Regions from separate parts of the Streptomyces sp. NBC_00224 genome, predicted to be linked through region 1. Evidence: riboswitches for the same ligand, from Rfam matches in the RefSeq annotation. Region 1 holds a riboswitch; the other holds the start of a gene.
The links. A riboswitch is a leader RNA that binds a small molecule or an ion and turns the genes downstream of it on or off. The one in region 1 is predicted to bind cyclic di-AMP.
Positions count from the first base shown of each region.

Region 2: linked by a shared signal. The riboswitch ahead of OG965_RS08640 (C40 family peptidase) and the one ahead of OG965_RS33160 (peptidoglycan DD-metalloendopeptidase family protein) in region 1 are both predicted to bind cyclic di-AMP.

Region 1 covers NZ_CP108106.1:7,442,560-7,448,171, reverse strand. Annotated here, with positions in the region: gene OG965_RS33175 (polysaccharide deacetylase family protein) at 39-836, shown strand; gene OG965_RS33170 (NAD-dependent epimerase/dehydratase family protein) at 929-1,924, shown strand; gene OG965_RS33165 (SGNH/GDSL hydrolase family protein) at 2,055-2,846, opposite strand; gene OG965_RS33160 (peptidoglycan DD-metalloendopeptidase family protein) at 2,977-3,915, opposite strand; cyclic di-AMP (ydaO/yuaA leader) riboswitch at 3,920-4,086, opposite strand; gene OG965_RS33155 (alpha-galactosidase) at 4,474-5,612, opposite strand, start outside.
Region 2 covers NZ_CP108106.1:1,941,825-1,947,436, forward strand. Annotated here, with positions in the region: gene OG965_RS08630 (ATP-dependent Clp protease proteolytic subunit) at 59-691, shown strand; gene OG965_RS08635 (hypothetical protein) at 696-1,004, shown strand; cyclic di-AMP (ydaO/yuaA leader) riboswitch at 1,320-1,504, shown strand; gene OG965_RS08640 (C40 family peptidase) at 1,508-1,981, shown strand; gene OG965_RS08645 (ATP-binding protein) at 2,083-2,514, opposite strand; gene OG965_RS08650 (helix-turn-helix domain-containing protein) at 2,757-3,614, shown strand; gene OG965_RS08655 (DUF397 domain-containing protein) at 3,625-3,870, shown strand; gene OG965_RS08660 (8-amino-7-oxononanoate synthase) at 3,887-5,029, opposite strand; gene bioB (biotin synthase BioB) at 5,174-5,612, shown strand, end outside.

The sequences.
Region 1 (5,612 bases):
CCGTCATGTTCTGGTCCAGGCCGAAGGGGAGCCGCGTCATGCGCAGCAGCAATTCCGAAGTGCGTCGTGCCCGGGGGCGGGCGGCCGCCGCGCTGGTCGCGGTGGCCTCGCTGGGCCTGACGCTCACCGGCTGCTCCGACGGCGCCGTCTCGCCCCGCTCCGCCCGCAACGACGCACTCGACAGCAAGGCCGCGGCGGGCGCCGACGCGGGCAGCGCCGCCGGGGTGGACTGCCGCAAGGCCAAGTGCATAGCCCTGACCTTCGACGCCGGGCCGGGCAAGAAGACGCCCCAACTGCTCGACACGCTCAAGGAGAAGAAGGTGCACGCCACCTTCTTCCTGCTCGGCAAGAACCACGTCGAGAAGTACCCCGACACCGTGCGCCGCATCGCCGCCGAGGGGCACGAGGTCGCCAACCACACCTGGTCCCACGAGCGCCTGGACAACCTGAAGCCCGCCGAGATACGCGCCGAGCTCAACCGCACCCAGGAGGCGGTGGCCAAGCTGACCGGCCGCAAGCCGGTCCTGATGCGACCGCCGCAGGGCCGTACCAACAAGGAAGTCACCAAGGTCAGCAAGGAGCTGGGGCTCTCGCAGATCCTGTGGAGCGCGACCGCCAAGGACTACTCCACCAACGACTCGGCCCTGATCACCGAGCGCATCCTCGACCAGGCCGACCGCGACGGCATCATCCTGCTGCACGACATCTACGACGGGACCGTGCCCGCCGTGCCCGGGATCATCGACGCCCTCAAGGCGCGCGGCTTCACCTTCGTGACCGTGCCCCAGCTGCTCGCCCCCGCCGCCCCGAAGCCCGGCCAGCTCTACCGCCCCTGACGCTCCCCGGGGCCGCGCGCGGACGCGGCCGGGATTTCGCCCTCAGCATGCAACGGTTCTCAGGACCCGTTCCGGCAGGCAGAGTTGCGGCCATGAAGCTACTGATACTGGGTGGTACGGAATTCGTCGGCCGCGCCGTGGCCGAAGCCGCGCTGGCGCGGGGGCACGAGGTGACGGTCTTCCACCGGGGCCGCCACGAGCCGCCCGAGGGCGTGCGCACCCTGCTCGGCGACCGGACGGCCGAGGGCGGTCTGGCGGCGCTCACCGACGGGCAGTGGGACGTGGTCGTGGACACCTGGTCGGGGGCGCCCTCGGTGGTACGGGACGCGGCACGGCTGCTCGCGCAGGGGCGCGCCGCCCGGTACGTCTATGTGTCGAGCCGGTCGGTGTACGCGTACCCGACCCCGGCCGGGGCCGACGAGAGTGCGCCACTGGTCGACGGATCGCCCGACGCCGAGGGCGAGGTGGACTATCCGCAGGCCAAGCGCGGCGGCGAGCTGGCCGCCGTCCAGGAGTTCGGCCCGGAGCGCTCGCTCCTGGTGCGCGCGGGACTGATCCTCGGCCCGTGGGAGAACATCGGGCGGCTGCCGTGGTGGCTGGGGCGCATGGCGCGCGGCGGCGAGGTGCTCGCGCCGGGGCCGCACGATCTGCCGGTCCAGTTCATCGACGCCCGGGACCTGGCGGAGTGGATCGTGAGCGCGGCCGACTTCGGGCTCTGCGGCCCGTACAACCTGGTCTCCCCGCCCGACCACACCACCATGGGCGAGCTGCTTGAGGCGTGCGCGCGGGTCACCGGCGGCGGCGCGGAGCTGCGCTGGACGGACCCGGAGCCGATCCTGGCCGCCGGGGTCGAGCCGTGGAGCCATCTGCCGGTGTGGATCCCGCCGGGCGAGGATCACGGCACGATGCACGGCTCGAACGTGTGGAAGGCCGTGCTGTCGGGGCTGCGCTGCCGCCCCGTCGAGGAGACGGTCGCCGACACCTGGGCCTGGATCGAGTCGATCGGCGGCGAGGCTCCGCAGCGGCCGGACCGCCCCCGGGTCGGACTCGACCCGGAGACGGAGCGGAGGCTGCTGGCGCCGCGGTGATTCGGCTGCGGTTCGTCTGTGGCTGGTCGCGCGGTTCTCCGCGCCCCTGACAGGGGCGCGGTGCCGCACCGCACTGAGGAAAGCTGCTCCGTACCGAGGAAAGCTGCTCCGATACGGCCCTGATGATGCGTCAGAGAGGCAGCAGATCCGGGCGCTTGGGCTCCACGTGGTCGCCCGAGCTCTCGCCGCGCAGCCGTCGTCCGATCCACGGCACCAGGTGCTCGCGCGCCCAGTGGATGTCGTCGCGCCGCACGTCCAGGGTGTTGCGCGGCGGCAGCGGGGGCCACGGCTGGTCCGGGTCGGCCGGGATCTCCAGTCCGAGCACCTGGGCGGCGCGCAGCGCGACCCGGGTGTGCCCCTCCGGCGACAGGTGCAGCCGGTCGCCGTCCCACGCCCGCCTGTCCTGAACGGACTTGAGGGACCACAGGTCGAGCACCGGGCACCCGTAGCGGTCCGCGATGGAGCGCACATGCGCGGTGTACGTGGCGACCTTGCCACGCAGATGCTTGAAGACCGGCACCCCGCGCGTGTCGAACCCGGTGGTCACCATGACCGTGGGGATCGCGCTCTTCAGGTCGGCCACGGCGCGCTCGAAGCGCTCGGCCACGTCGTCCGGGTCGCTGCCCGGCCGGATGATGTCGTTGCCCCCCGCGCAGAAGCTCACCAGGTCGGGTGCGAGCTCCTTGGCCCGCGGCACCTGCTCCTCGACGATCTGGTCGAGGAGCCTGCCGCGGACCGCGAGATTGGCATAGCGAAAGGCCCCCTCCGGTCGCTCGTCTGCCAGTAGCACGGCGAACCTGTCCGCCCAACCGACGAACGCCCCGTCCGGGCCGGGGTCGCCGACACCTTCCGTGAAGCTGTCGCCGATCGCCGTGTACGACCCGAACGTACCGCTGCTGAATGATCTCGAATCGTCTGCCACGAGACCATATCTTTCCCTTATGGGTGTGACCTACGCGACCGTAAGGAGGGGTTGACGGTGGGTGATATAGGCCACCCGGTCAGTTTCCCGCAGCGGGAATACGCGCCAATTGCCGGGCGGGGCAAGGGCGTCAGAGGCTCGCGCCCTGCTGGCGGAGGTAGGCGATCGGGTCGACGTCCGAGCCGTAGTCGGGCGTGGTGCGGATCTCGAAGTGCAGGTGCGGGCCAGTGACGTTGCCGGTGGCGCCGGAGAGCCCGAGCTGCTGGCCCTCGGTCACGGTCTGCCCGGCCGAGACGGAGAACTGCGAGAGGTGGGCGTACTGGGAGTACATGCCGTCGGCGTGCTGGATGACGACCTGGTTGCCGTACGCGCCGCCCCAGCCGGCCGAGACGACCGTGCCCGCGCCGACGGCCTTCACCGTGGTGCCGGTCTCGGCCGCGAAGTCGACGCCCGTGTGGTAGCCGCTGGACCACATGGATCCGGCCATGCGGTACGGGGTGCCGATGCTCACGCTGTCGAGCGGCGCGCGGAAGCCGGAGGCGGAGCCCTGGTTCGCGGTGGCGGACGAGGAGGTGTCGGCGGCGGCCTTGGGGGCGGAGGCGGCCGGGGAGGACTTCGACGTGCGGGGGGCCGACTTCTTCGTACCGGAGTCGTGCGAACCGCTCGCCTTGGCGGAGCCGTGCGGCGCGCCGCCGCCCGGGGCCTTCGCCCCGAGGGTGAGCTTCATGCCCGGGCGGATCAGCGCCGGGTCGGAGCCGACGACCTCGCGGTTGTCCTTGTAGAGCCGCTGCCAGCCGCCGAGCCGGTGGTCCTCGGCGATCCGCGACAGGCAGTCGCCGCTCTTGACCTTGTACGTGGTGGGCGCGGTCTGCGGAGCGGCGGCGAAGGCCCCGGCGGCGCGGACGGCCTGCTGAGGCGCGGTGGCGGGGGCGGCGGTCTGCGCCGCGGCGTGCGCGCCGGTGGCGCCCAGCAGCGGGATGGCGAGCGCGGCGCCGCCCGTACCGGCGGCGACCATGCCCCGGGATATCGGGCTGGACTTGGGACGGCGGTGCTTACCCTTCGCGGGCATGGCGGATTCCTCTCCGGCGCCTGCGAGGTGAGCTGTCGGGTTCGGGCTGGAGCTGCCCGGCCGGGGCACCGCGTGCGGTGTTCCGGCTTCACCCCGAGCCGTGCCGGAATTCCGGACGGCGCTTACCTGGGTCCCCCGCTCCTGCCACGCGTGGATGGGTGCGGATTCCGAGCGGTGGCAGGATTCGGCGGTCCACCCGGATTGCGGTGACCGTAAGCGAGCCCGGCGGGCCACGACAAGTGCCCATTCGCCTTCGGCATTCCCGGCCGGGAATTCCTCCGGGAATTGCGGTCACCCTGCGTCGACCGGAATTCCCAACAGGCCCCGCCGGACGGGGGAATTCATTCGGGGCCGCCACCACGGAACGTCACGGATATGACGCTGCTCACGGGCAACCTCCCCTTCCTGCCGGGGAGATGGACAGGGTGCATCAAATCGCCCAATCAGGGTGAAAGTCCTAACCCATTCACCCCTTCCCGCCACCGATCGCCCCACTCTGTCCAGTTTTAGCCATTACATCCCGATGAAGATCTTTACCGCGCCAAGAACGCGAATTCCTTATGCCGGACGCGCGCTCAGCCGCCGGAATCGGAACACCGTCGCATCAAGATCGCCCCGCAGTCCGGTGTCCAGGCCCCGATGCAGCAATACCGCTCCCCTGTGTACGGCCCCGGTGTCCAGGCACCGATAGGCCGCCGCCGGGTCCAGGCCGCGCAGCCGCACGGCCGGGGGGCACTCGCCGTAGCGCTGGGCCTGGAGGTACGCGAGGACCACGGTGTCGTCGCCGCGCACGTACTGGACGGCGCTGAGCCCGCCCCTCGGTGGCCGCAGCCGGTACTGGGCCCCGAGCTGCACCACCGGCCGGATCGCCTTGTAGAGCTCCACCCACCCGCGCGCCTCGGCCAGTTCGGCCTCGCTCCACCGGCTGAGGTCGCCGCCGACGCCGAGCACCCCGGCCATCGCGCTCACGAAGCGGAAGCGCAGGCTGCTGCGGCGGCCGTTGAGCAGGGTGTTGGGGCTGTCGGTGACCCAGGCGGCCATCACCCGGGCCGGGTGCAGCTGGCTGAAGCCGTCCTGGATGGCGAGCCGGTCCAGCGGGTCGGTGTTGTCGGAGGTCCACACCTGGTCCGTACGGGAGAGGATGCCGAGGTCGATCCGGCCGCCGCCGCCCGAACAGGACTCGAAGTCGACCGAGGGGTGTGCGGCCCGCAGCCGGTCCAACAGGCCGTACAGCGCCCGGACATGCTCGGTCCAGAGCCTCTGCGGATACTCCTCCCCGGGCCAGCCCGCATCGGTGAAGCAGCGGTTGAAGTCCCACTTCACATAGTCGACGGGCGCACTCGAAAGAAGCCCGTCCAGCTGCTCCCAGAGGTACTCCTGGACGTCCGGGCGGGCCAGGTTGAGCACGAGCTGATTGCGGAACTCGGTGCGCCGGCGTCCGCTCTGGTGCTGCACCCACTCCGGGTGCGCCCGGTACAGCGCACTGTCGGCGTTGACCATCTCCGGCTCGACCCAGATCCCGAACCGCATGCCCAGCACGTGCACTTCGTCCGCGAGCGGCTTGAGGCCGCCGGGGAAGCGCTCGGGGTTGGGCGTCCAGTCGCCGAGCCCGGCCGCGTCGTGGGTGCGCTCCCCGAACCAGCCGTCGTCGATCACGAACAGCTCGACGCCCATCGCGGCCGCCCGGTGCGCCAGCG
Region 2 (5,612 bases), 5.5 Mb from region 1:
GGCCTGTACGTCCTGTACATTTTTTACAGAGACATCGGCACGAGAGAAGAGGTACGTCATGCACGGCCCGTCCGCCCGCCACGTCCTGCCCGAATTCTCCGAGCGCACCTCGACCGGGGTCCGCACCCTCGATCCGTACTCCAAGCTCCTGGAGGAGCGGATCATCTTCCTCGGCACCCCCGTCGACGACACCGCGGCCAACGACGTAATGGCCCAGTTCATGCACCTGGAGCACGCCGACCCGGACCGCGACATCTCGCTGTACATCAACTCCCCCGGCGGCTCGCTCACCGCGATGGCGGCGATCTACGACACCATGCGGTTCGTCACCTGCGACGTGGAGACGGTGTGCATGGGCCAGGCCGCCTCGGCCGCGGCCGTGCTGCTGGCCGCGGGCGCCCCGGGCAAGCGGCTCGCACTGCCCGGCGCGCGGGTCCTGATCCATCAGCCCTCGGTCGCCGAGCCGATCCAGGGACAGCCGTCCGACCTGGAGATCTACGCCAATGAACTCCAGCGCGGACGCGAGCTGTTGACGGAGCTGCTGGCCCGGCACACCGGGCGGTCCGTCGAGCGGATCAGCGCCGACATCGAGCGGGACACCATCCTCGACGCCACCGCGGCCGCCGAGTACGGGCTGGTCGACCACGTCGTCACCAGCCGCAAGAACTCGGCCCCGGCGCAAGGGAGGTAGAGCCGTGCTGCCGGAACTTCCGCCGCTGCCCGCGCTGACGCGTGCCGAGGGCGAGTTCATCGACGCGTACCTCGACGCGCTCGACAGGCTGGGCCGGATCAACCCCGCCCGGCACCGCGACACCTACGGCGCGCTACGGGCCGCGCAGGCGCTCGTCGGGCAGGCCGTGGCGCTGCGGGACGCGCTGACGACCATGCATCGGCGCGGCGAGTCGGAGCTGCACTCCGAGACGCTGGCGCGGGCCCTTCGGCTGCTCGACGGGGAGCGCCGGGCGGGCCGTCTGACGGTGCCGCCGCCGTCATCCGCGAGTTGACGCTCCGGTGTCCGTGCACCCCCGCGCGGGTACGAGTCGGCCTCCCCCGTTCGCACCATCCGATGGTCCGAACGACGTACCGCAGGTGTTGCTCCGAATGCGCAGACACCGAACGGAATGAATCGTTCCAGCGCCGGTGCGACGCAGGTCGGACAGCCCGTCAGGAGCGTTGAAACATAGATGTACACCTGAATGGGTCAGTCGTGAGGAGCCTCACAAAACGCCGTTTCGGCTCGGAAATCCGACACTTCGTGGGTCAAGATCCCTTCCGACGACAAGCCCCCGCCACCGCGGCGGGGCGGTCCGGGCGGACGCCGAGTCCTGCCGCCGCACCCGGATGACTGGTCGACTGAGTGGATCGGCAGGAGTGGAGGACCCAAGCAGTGCGGGCCCACCGGGAGACCGGGAGGCCCTTGGGGTGAAGCCGCGCGAGCGGCCGGGCATCTTCGCCAGTCCGAACCCGACAGGTCATCCTTCGCAGGCGGTTTGACGAAGGGTCGCGCATGACTGCGCAGAATTACGTCCCGTCCCTGTTGAGTCGAGTCGGGGCGGTCTCCGCCCTCACGCTCGCCGCCGTCGGCGGCACGATGCTGGTGCCAGGAGCCGGCAGTGAGGCGAGCGCCGCGACACTCGCGACGAAGGCGCTCAACGTCGCCGCGTCGAAGAAGGGCGCGCCTTACAAGTACGGTGCCAGCGGCCCGTACCGGTTCGACTGCTCGGGGCTCACCCTCTACTCGTTCAAGCAGGCGGGCAAGAAGCTGCCCCGCACCACCCAGCAGCAGTACAACAGCACCCGGCACATCTCGTCGTCCGCGCGCCAGCGCGGGGACCTGGTGTTCTTCCACTCCGGCTCGAACGTCTACCACGTGGGGATCTACGCCGGGAACGGCAAGATATGGCACTCCCCCAAGACCGGGTCCGTAGTGCGGCTGGAGAAGATCTGGTCCAAGGGCGTCTGGTACGGGCGCGTGCGCTGACGCACGGCACGAGGGCCTGTCCGGTGGTACGGCGGGCCGGTGAGCGCCGCCGCTTGCGCTCACCGGCCCGCAGCCGGATCACCCCGCTCCCGGCGGAGCGCTCAGCTCTGGACCGGTACCGTCCACGGCAGCGCGATCCAGACGGTCTTGCCGCCCTCCGGCGTCGGGGTGACCGACAGCCGCCCCCCGCACTCGGCGGCGAGCCAGCGGATGATCACCATGCCGCGCCCGTTGTCCTGCTGGACGGCGGCGGGAAGACGTTTCGGCCAGCGGGGATGGCTGTCGGTGACACCGATGTGGAGCTGCTCGTCGCGCTCCAGGCGCAGCTCCACGGTGAACGTGGGCGACTGGCCGAACGTATGCTGCACGGCGTTGGTCGCGAGCTCGGAGACGATCAGGCGGATCGTATCGGCGGTGTCGGCGTCCGACGGAAGACCCCATTCGGTGAGTACGCCGACGACGTGTCTACGGGCGACGGAGACCGAGGCGGGATCGCTCGGCAGAGTGACGGTTGATTCTTGGTGGTCTGCCATGGCGACGCTGTCCCTTTCCCACCCGGGCCGGCCTGCTGGGCTCGTAGCGAGCGGACAAACGCGAGGACGCCCCGGACTTGTGCTTCGCGCCAGAGTGCCACTCATCGTGCCGCCGGATGCGCCGATCCACCAAGATGTGCATATATCTGTCCCTCAAAGCGGTGAACTCTGCGACGAAGGACCGTATTTGGGCGCCACACTTGCCCATCGCCCGAATCCCGGCCGGGCGGAAGGAGGCCGACATGTGGCACGGGCCCGCGGTACGCCGCCGCAAACTCGGCGAGGAACTGCGCCGGCTGCGCTGCGCGGCGGCCCTCACGAGCGGCGAGGTCGCCGGGCAGCTGGGCTGGCACCAGTCCAAGGTGAGCCGGATCGAGACCGGCCGCAGCGGGGTGAAGCCCGCCGACGTGGCCCGGCTCCTTGAGGTGTACGGGGTGGCCGACCCCGAACTGCGGGCGCTGCTCGAAGCGCTGGCGGGGGCGGCGGACGGGCGCGGTGGCCAGTGGTGGCAGGCCTACCGCGGGCTGCTGCCGCCGCAGTACCGGGACTTCATCAGCCTGGAGTCACAGGCGTCGGCGGCGCGCACCCTGGAGACGTCCGTGGTGCCGGGGCTGCTCCAGACGCCCGAGTACGCCCGCGCGGTGACCCGGGCGGCCCTGGGCTGGCCGGACGCGGCGCGGGTGGACTCCCTGGTGGAGGTGCGCCTGGCGCGCCAGGAGGTGCTGCGGGCCGATCCCCCGCTGGAGCTGAGCGCGGTGGTCGACGAGGCGGCACTGCACCGCGAGGTGGGCGGGGCGCCCGCGATGCGGCGACAGTTGCGCCATCTCCTGGAGGCGGCTCAGCTGCCGCAAGTCCGGTTGCGGGTGGTGCCTTTCAGCAGCGGTGGCCATATCGGGCTCACCGGGCCTTTCATTATCTTCTCCTTTCCGAACATTTCCGATCTGGACGTTGTGGTTATCGACCACTTGACGAGTAGCCTCTATCTCGAACGGAGAGAAGACCTTGAGGCGTACAGCGCCGCGTTCCACATGGCCGAGGCGCAGGCCCTCTCGTTCAAGGAATCATTGAATCTCATCGCCGGGATGGCTGACGGCGTGTAAGGGAGGCATGATGCCCGCACCCCTCGCGCATGTACCTTCCAGCACTTCTCTGAACGGTGCGCAGTGGCGGCGCAGCAGCCGTAGTACAGGAATGAACAATTGCGTCGAGGCCGCATTCCTCGACGCCGGACTGCTCGCCGTCCGTGATTCCAAGCGGACCGCCGGACCCGCGCTGCTCTTCGGAGCGCGGGCCTGGCACAGCTTCCTTTCCGGCCTGCCGGTCGAGCTCAACGAGGCGCCCGACAGCAGGAGTTGAGAATGCGAACGGGGGACTAGGCGGTGGGCCCGGTCCGCAGGATCGTGTCCACCGCCCACTGGATCTGAGACTCGCTCAGATCGGCCCGGGCGGTCAGCCGCAGCCGGGAGATGCCGTCCGGCACCGACGGCGGCCGGAAGCACCCCACCGCCAGACCCGCGCCCCGGCAGTCGGCCGCCCAGGCCACCGCCCGCTCCGGCGACGGCGCCCGCACCGAGACCACGGCCGCGTCCGGGCGCGCCGCCTCCAGGCCCGCCGCCGTCAGCCGTTCGTACAGTTCGGCGGCCACGGCCCGGGCCCGCCCCGCCCGCTCCGGCTCGGCCTCCAGGAGCCGCAGCGCCGCGAGCGCGCCGCCCACCGCCGCGGGTGCGAGCCCGGTGTCGAAGATGAACGTACGGGCGGCGTTGACCAGGTGCCGGATGACCCGGGCGGGGCCCAGGACCGCGCCGCCCTGACTGCCGAGCGACTTCGACAGGGTGAGGGTGGCCACCACGTCGTCCGCGCCCGCCAGCCCGGCGGCGTGCAGCCCGCCCCGCCCGCCCTCGCCCAGGACTCCCAGGCCGTGGGCGTCGTCCACCACGAGCGCCGCGCCGAACTCCCGGCAGGCGGCGGCGAGTCCGGGCAGCGGTGCGGCGTCGCCGTCCACCGAGAAGACCGAGTCGCTCACCACGAGCGCGGGCCCGCCGTGGGCGTCCAGGGCCTTGCGTACGGCCTCGGGGTCGGCGTGCGGGACCACCTCGGTCTCCGCGCGCGACAGCCGGCAGCCGTCGACGATCGAGGCGTGGTTGCCCGCGTCGGAGACGATCAGCGCGTCCCGCTCGCCGAGGGCGGTCAGCGCGGCGAGGTTGGCCGCGTACCCGGAGGAGAACACGAGCGCCGCCTCGAACCCGCAGAACCGGGCGAGCGCGTCCTCCAGCTCGGTGTGGAGCGCGGTGGTGCCGGTGACCAGGCGCGATCCAGTGGATCCGGCGCCCCAGCGCAGCGCCGCGTCGGCGGCGCCCCGGGTGACCGCCGGGTGCCGGGTGAGCCCCAGGTAGTCGTTGCTCGCCAGATCCAGGAGGTCCTGGTCGGCGGCGCGCGGCCGCAGCACCCGTACGAGACCGGCGCGCTCGCGCCGCTCGGTCGCTCCGTCGATCCAGTCGAATGGCGCTCGGGGCATGGTGGAGATCCCTTTTGTAGGCAGCGGACAGACCCTATTCCTGGACGGGCGAGGTCAGGGTGTGGCAATACACACACCTTCCGGGAGCGCAGTTGTACGATCCCTCCTTGGCTGGGGCGGGGGTTTTCGGCAAGGATCGGCGCCATGGACCTGCTGAACACGCTGGTGGACAAGGGGCTGCGGCGCGAGCTGCCGAGCCGTGAAGAGGCGCTCGCCGTACTGGCGACCTCCGACGAGGAACTGCTCGACGTGGTGGCCGCGGCCGGCAAGGTGCGCCGTCAGTGGTTCGGGCGCCGGGTGAAGCTGAACTACCTGGTGAACCTGAAGTCCGGACTGTGCCCCGAGGACTGCTCGTACTGCTCGCAGCGGCTGGGCTCCAAGGCCGAGATCCTCAAGTACACCTGGCTGAAGCCGGACGAGGCGTCCAAGGCGGCCGCCGCCGGTGTCGCGGGCGGCGCCAAGCGGGTCTGCCTGGTGGCCTCGGGCCGCGGCCCGACCGACCGCGACGTGGACCGCGTCTCGCAGACCATCGAGGCGATCAAGGAGCAGAACGAGGGCGTCGAGGTGTGCGCCTGCCTCGGTC